Regions from separate parts of the Streptomyces sp. NPDC058045 genome, predicted to be linked through region 2. Evidence: predicted binding sites of a transcription regulator. Region 2 holds the regulator's gene; the other holds the start of a gene.

Evidence for each region. Region 2 encodes HspR, which represses chaperone genes until heat shock. Its sites were predicted from a motif close to TTGAGNNNNNNNNNCTCAA; they were not measured.
Region 1: a site for HspR is predicted at 2,269-2,287, ahead of lon (endopeptidase La). Genes of this name have one in related genera too.

What each region holds. Positions count from the first base shown of each region.
Region 1 covers NZ_JBHVRR010000019.1:101,670-105,829, forward strand. The annotation lists gene lon (endopeptidase La) at 1-2,246, opposite strand, end outside; gene ACFVST_RS14660 (nucleotidyltransferase) at 2,427-3,233, shown strand; gene ACFVST_RS14665 (spermidine synthase) at 3,354-4,082, shown strand.
Region 2 covers NZ_JBHVRR010000021.1:42,316-46,475, reverse strand. The annotation lists gene ACFVST_RS15395 (LuxR C-terminal-related transcriptional regulator) at 1-582, shown strand, start outside; gene ACFVST_RS15390 (GNAT family N-acetyltransferase) at 652-1,557, shown strand; gene ACFVST_RS15385 (heat shock protein transcriptional repressor HspR) at 1,595-2,056, opposite strand; gene dnaJ (molecular chaperone DnaJ) at 2,061-3,257, opposite strand; gene grpE (nucleotide exchange factor GrpE) at 3,360-4,049, opposite strand; gene dnaK (molecular chaperone DnaK) at 4,046-4,160, opposite strand, start outside.

The DNA.
Region 1 (4,160 bases), on a different contig from region 2:
GCCAGCAGCTTCTGCTTGACCCCGCCGATCGGCAGCACCCGCCCGGTCAGCGACACCTCCCCGGTCATCGCCACATCCGTACGCACCAGCCGCCCGCTGAGCAGCGAGGCCAGCGCGGTCGTCATGGTGACCCCGGCGCTCGGCCCGTCCTTGGGCACCGCGCCCGCGGGGAAGTGGATGTGCACCCCGCGGTCCTTGAGGTCGCCCACCGGCAGCTCCAGTTCCGCGCCGTGCGAGCGCAGGAAGGAGAGCGCGATCTGCGCCGACTCCTTCATCACATCGCCGAGTTGACCGGTCAGGGTGAGCCCGGCGCCGCCGGTCTCCGGGTCGGCCAGTGAGGCCTCCACGTACAGCACGTCGCCGCCCGCGCCGGTGACCGCGAGCCCGGTCGCCACCCCCGGCACCGCGGTACGCCGCTCCGCCGGGTCCTGGGCGGACTCCGGTACATGGTGGGGGCGCCCGATCAGGCCCCGCAGATCGTCCGCGGTGACGGTGAACGGCAGTTCCCGCTCGCCGAGTTCATGCTGGGCGGCCACCTTGCGCAGCAGTCTGGCCACGGCCCGTTCCAGATTGCGCACCCCGGCCTCCCGGGTGTACTCCCCGGCCAGCTTGCGCAACGCGCCCTCGTCCAGGGCCACTTCGTCCGCTCCGAGCCCGGCCCGCTCCAACTGCCGCGGCAGCAGGTGGTCCCGGCCGATGACGATCTTCTCGTCCTCGGTGTACCCGTCGAGCCGGACCAGCTCCATCCGGTCCAGCAGCGCCTCCGGGATGGCCTCCAGGACGTTGGCCGTGGCGAGGAACACCACATCGCTCAGGTCGAGTTCGACCTCCAGGTAGTGGTCCCGGAAGGTGTGGTTCTGCGCCGGGTCGAGGACTTCGAGCAGGGCGGCCGCCGGGTCGCCGCGGAAGTCCGAGCCGACCTTGTCGATCTCGTCCAGCAGGACCACCGGGTTCATCGACCCGGCCTCCTTGATCGCCCGCACGATCCGCCCGGGCAGCGCCCCCACATACGTACGGCGGTGGCCGCGGATCTCCGCCTCGTCGCGGACGCCGCCCAGCGCGACCCGGACGAACTTGCGGCCCATGGCGTGCGCCACGCTCTCACCCAGCGAGGTCTTGCCCACGCCGGGAGGGCCGACCAGCGCCAGCACCGCTCCCCCGCGCCGCCCGCCGACCACCCCGAGCCCCCGGTCGCTGCGCCGCTTGCGCACCGCCAGGTACTCGGTGATCCGCTCCTTCACGTCCTGGAGTCCGGCGTGCTCCCGGTCCAGTACGGCCTGGGCGCCGGGGAGGTCGTAGCGGTCCTCGGTGCGCTCGTTCCACGGCAGTTCGAGGACGGTGTCCAGCCAGGTGCGGATCCAGGAACCCTCCGGGGACTGGTCGCTGGCCCGCTCCAGCTTGTCGACCTCCTTGAGCGCGGCCTCGCGGACCTGCTCGGGCAGCTCGGCGGCCTCGACCCTGGCCCGGTAGTCGTCCGGCTCGTCCTCGCCGTCCTGCTCCCCGTTCAGCTCGCGCAACTCCTTGCGCACCGCGTCGAGTTGGCGCCGCAGCAGGAACTCGCGCTGCTGCTTGTCGACGCCCTCCTGGACGTCCTTGGCGATGGACTCGGCCACATCCTGCTCGGCCAGGTGCTCGCGCAACTGCTCGGTGGCGAGGCGGAGCCGGTCCACCGGGTCCGCGGTCTCCAGCAGGGCCAGCTTCTGCACGGTGGTGAGGAACGGGGAGTAGCCGGAGTTGTCCGCGAGCTGGCCCGCCTCGTCGATCTGCTGGACCCGGTCCACCACCTGCCAGGCCCCGCGCTTACGCAGCCAGGCGGTGGCGAGCGCCTTGTACTCCTTCATCAACTCGGCGACGGCACCGGGCAGTTGCCCGGGCGCGCGGTCGTCAAGACGCTCGCCCTCCACCCAGAGCGCTGCCCCGGGCCCGGTCGTACCGGCCCCGATCCGCACCCGGCCACGACCCCGGATCAGCGCCCCCGGGTCACCGTCGGCGAGCCGCCCCACCTGCTCCACGGTGCCGAGCACACCGGTACCGGCGTAGGCGCCGTCGATCCGCGGCACCAGCAGCACCTGCGGCTTGCCTGGCGTGGTCCGGGCAGCGGCCTGCGCGGCCTCCACGGCGGCCCGCACATCGGTGTCACCGAGATCGAGCGGGACCACCATCCCGGGCAGTACGACCTCTTCGTCCAGCGGCAGCACGGGCAGGGTGAGTGGAGTGTTGTCGGTCGATGTGTGATCGGCGGCCATGATCTCCCCTTAGGCAGTCAAGTTGAGCTATGCCGACTCAATGCTGCTGAGCCGAGGAATGTTCCCCAGACGGCGTTCGCCGTCAGCGATCACCCCTCTGACGAGGGGCTTCCGTCCACCCGGGCCGAAATTCGTTCGACATCGACACCTCGGGGAACTCGGACCGGGCACAGTGGCCCCATGGACGAGAAGGGGCTGGACCGCGACGGAACGATCACCCGCGAAGGTGCGCTGGACCGGGTACCGGAGGCGTTCGCCCCCGTGGTCGACGCGGCCCGGGCACACATCACCGCGCGCTTCGACGGCACCCGACTGCACAGCGCGTACCTCTACGGCAGCATTCCCCGCGGCACCGCCGTCCCCGGAGTCTCCGACCTCGACCTCCAGCTCGCCCTCCACCACGAACCCACCGACGCCGACCGCGCCGACGCCGCGGCGATCGAGACCGCGCTCGACCGGGCCTTCCCCCAGATCGACGGCGTCGGAATCCTGCTGAGCAGCACCCGCACCCTGCTCAGCGACCTCGAACGGCACGACGCCGGCTTCTTCCTCGCCTGCCTCTGCACCCCACTGCTCGGCGACGACCTCGCCGCCCGGCTGCCCCGGTACCGCCCCACCACCCTGCTGGCCCGAGAGACCAACGGCGATCTGGCCCTCCTCCTCCCGCGCTGGCGCACCCGCGCCGCCGAGGCCACCACGGACGCCGCCCGCAGAACCCTCAGCCGGGGCGCCGCCCGCCGTATCGTCCGTACCGGATTCACCCTGGTCATGCCCCGCTGGGGCGGCTGGACCAGCGACCTCGCGCAGTCCGCCGCGATCTTCGGCCGCTACTACCCCGAGCGCGCCGACCAGATGCACCTCGCCGCCACCACCGCCCGCACCCCCTCCACCGACCCCGCGGTCCTCACCCTCCTCATCGACGACCTGGCCCCCTGGCTGGCCACCGAATACACCACCGTCCACGGGGAAAAGGCCCCACGGGCCTGAGCACGCCCAGCCCCCAACCACCCACCCGAACAAGCCAGTTGGCCGCTCCCACAGGCAGCCCGGCCACGGCGTCCGGCAAAGGATTGGCCCCGCGGACCGCGCCCCGGCCAAGATGGGTTCATGCCCCACCGCGACCGCCACGCCCTGTCCTCCGTCCACCGCACCCGCGCCGGTCGGCCGGGGCCGGGTGGGGAGCCTGTGGTGGTGGAGCGGCGGGAGGGGCCGTATGGGGAGGTGGTGTTGCGGCGGCATGGGGAGCTGCTTCAGATCATCGCCAACGGGTGCTTCCTGATGGACACTTCGGACGGGCGCTCCGAGCGGCTGCTGGTCGACGCCGCCCGTGACGCCCTCGACGGCCGGCCCGCGCCCTCGGTACTGATCGGCGGTCTCGGCGTCGGTTTCTCGCTCGCCCATGCCGCCGCCGATCCACGCTGGGGCCGGATCGCCGTGGCGGAACGGGAACCGGCCATCATCGACTGGCACCGTGAAGGCCCGCTCTCCGCGGTCTCCGCCGCCGCCCTCGCCGACCCGCGGACCGCGATCCTGCACACCGACCTCCTCGCCCACCTCGGCTCCGGCCCCCGCTACGACGCCCTCTGTCTGGACATCGACAACGGGCCCGACTGGACCGTCACCGAGCAGAACGGGAACCTCTACTCGCCCGCGGGTCTCGCGGCCTGCCGTGCCTCGCTGACGCCGGGCGGTGTCCTCGCCGTCTGGTCGGCCGCGCCCTCGCCCGAATTCGAGGCAAGGCTGCGGAATGCCGGTTTCCAAGGGGTGCGTACCGAAGAGATCCCCGTTGCCCGGGGCGTCCCGGACGTGGTGCACCTCGCGGTACGCCCTGGATAGCCCCGAAGCCACTCGGCCCCGTACGCTGCCTGTCGGCGCCCGGTCCTTGAGGCGTCAACCGCACGCATGGGATCACCC
Region 2 (4,160 bases):
CTCCTCACCATCCAGCCGGGCGGCAAGCGCTCCCCCGACCTGCTCGCCGGCGCCCTCCCGCGGGAGCAGGGACCCCTCTCCCGCGGCGCCCGGATGCGCACCCTCTACCAGCACACCGCCCGCCACTCCCCACCCGTCCTCGCCCACTACGAGCAGCTCCGGGGCGACGTCCAGGTACGGACCCTGGACGAGGTCACCGACCGGATGATCATGGTCGACCGGGCCTGCGCCTACATCCCGCTGGGCACCGGCGACACCGACGCCCTGGAGATCAGGCACCCCGGGCTGCTGCGGTACCTGGCGGTGATGTTCGAGCGGTTCTGGCGGCTGGCGGAGCCGATGTGGCCGGTGCCCGGGCCCGCGCCGCGGCAGTCCGCCGAGGGCGTCACCTCCCGCCAACTCGCCATCGCCCAGCTCCTGGTGGAGGGCCTCACCGACGAACGGATCGCCCTCCGCCTCGGGATGAACGTCCGTACCGTGCGGGTGCACATCGCCAAGCTGGCGGCCACCCTCGGCAGCGGCAACCGGGCCCAGCTCGGCTATCTCATCGGCCGCTCGGGAATCCTCCAGGAGGACCGCTGAGCCACCCCGCCGCCCATCGGAACAACTCGGCGTTTGCCCCCTCCGGCGATACCTGACTAGAGTCAGAGAATGGCTGGGGAACGGTTCGCGCAGGTGGCGCAGGTACGGAGGTTCAACCGGACGGTCGCCGAGCGGGTGGGCGTCCTCCAGGACCGCTATCTGGGCGGCGCGCGCCCCTACGGCCAGGCCCGGGTCCTCTGGCAGATCGGCGACGGGGACGCCCACGACGTCCGGGGTATCCGGGACCGGCTCGCGCTGGACTCCGGCTATCTGAGCAGGCTGCTCAGGGCACTTGAGCGGGACGGCCTGATCACCGTCCAGCCGCATCCGCGGGACCGGCGGGTGCGCACCGTGCGGCTCACCGAGGCCGGACGGGCGGAACGGGCCCTGCTCGACGAGCGCAGCGACACCCTCGCAGCCTCCCTGCTGGACCCGCTCGACACCCGGCAGCGGGACCGGCTGACCGAGGCCATGGCCGAGGTCGAGCGGCTGCTCACCGCCTCCGTGGTCACCCTGGAAGCACTCGACCCGGACCATCCGGACGCCGCGTACTGCCTGCGCGCCTACGCGGCCGAGTTGCAGCAGGTCTTCGACAGCGGCTTCGATCCGGCGCGGAGCAAGCTGCCCGATCCGGGTGAACTCCGGCCGCCGCGCGGCCAGTTCCTCGTCGCCAGGCTGCACGGGGAGCCGGTGGGCTGCGGCGGGCTCAAGCTGCCGGCCGATGCGCCCGCCGAGATCAAACGGCTGTGGGTCGCGCCCGGTACCCGAGGTCTCGGCCTGGCCCGCCGCCTCCTCACCGAACTGGAACTGCGCGCCGCCGAGCACGGCAGCGGACTCGTCCGGCTCGACACCAACAAGGCGCTGGAGGCCGCCACCCGCCTCTACCGCAGCAGCGGCTACACCGAGGTCCCCGCCTTCAACGACGAGCCCTACGCACACCACTGGTTCGAGAAGGCACTCCCCCGCCGGGCCTGAACGCGCCGCGCCCGAACCGCGTCAGGCGTCAACTCCCTCAGTCCGCGGGGCGCTTGGGCCGCCAGACGACCAGCGCACCGGTCTGCTGGACCTCCTGGTACGGCACCAGGTCCCGGCGGTAGGAGGCGTGCACGGCGGCCTCGCGCTGCCGCATCGCGGCGGCCGCGCCGTCCACCGCGGACTGAAGCTCCGCGACCCGCGACTGAAGGGCGCTGACCTGGTTCTCCAGCTCGATGATGCGCTTGATGCCGGCCAGGTTGATGCCCTCGTCCTGGGACAGGGCCTGCACCTGGCGCAGCAGCGCGATGTCCCGGGCCGAGTACCGCCGGCCGCGGCCGGCGGTACGGTCCGGCGAGACCAGACCCAGCCGGTCGTACTGACGCAGGGTCTGCGGGTGCAGACCGCTGAGCTGGGCGGCCACCGAGATGACATAGACCGGGGTGTCATCGGTCAGCGAGTAGCCCCGCCCGAACGAGCTCTCCCTGCGACGGCCGTCCATTGCGTCACGCTCCCTTCGCTGCCTTGAACAGCTCCGCCCGCGGATCCTCGGCCGAGGTCGCCTCGCGGTACGCCTCCAGTGCGTCCCGCGCCGCGCCCTGCACATCCAGCGGGACCGCCACCTCGACGGTGACCAGCAGATCCCCGCGAGAGCCGTCCTTGCGTACCGCGCCCTTGCCGCGGGCGCGCATGGTGCGGCCGTTGGGCGTGCCGGGCGGCAGCTTCAGGGTGACCGGCGGGCCGCCGAGGGTGGGCACCTTGACCTCGCCGCCCAGCGCCGCCTCCGTGATGGTGACGGGCACGGTGACGGTGAGGTTGTCGCCCCGGCGCCCGAAGACGGGGTGCGGGTCGACGTGCACCACCACATACAGATCGCCCGCCGGGCCGCCGCGCTCACCGGGGGTGCCCTTGCCGCGCAGCCGGATCCGCTGGTTGTCGGAGACGCCGGCGGGGATGCGGACCTGCATGGTGCGGGACGACTTGGCGCGGCCGGAGCCCTTGCAGACGTCGCACGGGTCCTCCGCGATGAGGCCGCGGCCCTTGCAGTCCACACACGGGTCGGTCAGCGAGAAGCCGCCACCGCCGCCGCGGGAGACCTGGCCGGTGCCGACGCAGGTGGGGCAGACCCTGGGGGTGCCGTTCTTGTCGCCGGTGCCGGAGCACGCCTTGCAGGGCGCCTGGGACGACATCCGCAGCGGGACCGTCGCCCCGTCCACCGCCTCGGTGAAGCTGAGGGTGACCTCGGACTCGATGTCCTGGCCGCGGCGCGGCTGGGTGCGGGTGGTGCCCGCGGTGCCGCCGCGGTTGAAGAGTCCTCCGAAGACGTCCCCGAGTCCGCCGCCGAATCCGCCGGCGCCGGTGCCGCCCGCGGTGCCGCCCTGGGGGGTGCCTCCGAAGAGGTCGCCCAGGTCGAAGTTGAAGGAGCCGCCGCCACCCGCGCCGGGACCCGGCCGGTAGCCGCCGTTCCCGAACAGCGAGCGCGCCTCGTCGTACTCCTTGCGCTTCTTGGGGTCGCCGAGGATGTCGTTCGCCTCGGAGATCTCCTTGAAGCGGTCCTCGGCGCGGGTGTTGCCCTTGTTGGCGTCGGGGTGGTTCTCGCGGGCGAGCTTGCGGTACGCCTTCTTGATCTCGGCTTCGGTGGCGTCCTTGGGGACGCCGAGAACCTTGTAGTAGTCCTTCTCGATGTAGTCCTTGGTGCTCATCCCCGACGCCCCTCCTTCCGTGCCGTCTGTGCGTGTGCGGCCGTCCCGGATGCGGATGCGTCCGATGTGCCGGCCGGTCCCCCGGCCGGCACACCGGTCGCGTCAGCCCTCGTCCGGGCCACCGTTGTCCTTCTCGGCGGTGTCCGCGGACGCCGCTTCCACGTCGCCCTCTGCGGTCTCCGCCTTGTCGCCGCCCGCGGTCTGCGCCCCCGGCTGCGGTTCGGCGACGGCCACCCGCGCGGGGCGGATGGTGCGCTCGCCGAAGCGGTACCCCGGCTGCAGGATCGCCACGCACGTGGTCTCGGTGACGTCCGGTGCGTAACTGTGCATCAGGGCCTCGTGGATGGTCGGGTCGAAGGGCTCGCCCTCCTCGCCGAACCGCTGCAGCCCCATCTTCCCGGTGACCGTCTCCACGGATTCGGCCACCGACTTGAACCCGCCCACCAGCTCGCCGTGTTCACGGGCGCGGCCGATGTCGTCGAGCACCGGCAGCAACTCGCTCAGGAGGTTGGCCACCGCGATCTCCTTGACGGAGACACGGTCGCGTTCCACCCGGCGGCGGTAGTTCTGGTACTCGGCCTGGAGCCGCTGGAGGTCCGCGGTGCGCTCACCGAGCGCGGTACGCACCTGGTCCAGCTGGGCCGTCAGGCCGGCCGTCGCTGAGTCCCCGGCCGGGGCCGCCGCGCCCTCCTTGGAGGACTCGGCGGCCGTCGGCTCGGCGTCGTCGGGGGTGGCGCCGGAGGAGACATCAGCGGGCTCGTTCTCGTCGAAGCCCGACGTCTCCTCTGTCACGCGGCACCGTCCTTGCGGTCCTCGTCGACGATCTCGGCGTCGACGACGTCGTCAGCGGAGTCGTCCGCGGCCTTGCCCTGCGCGGCACCCTCGGCGCCGCCCGCGGCCTGC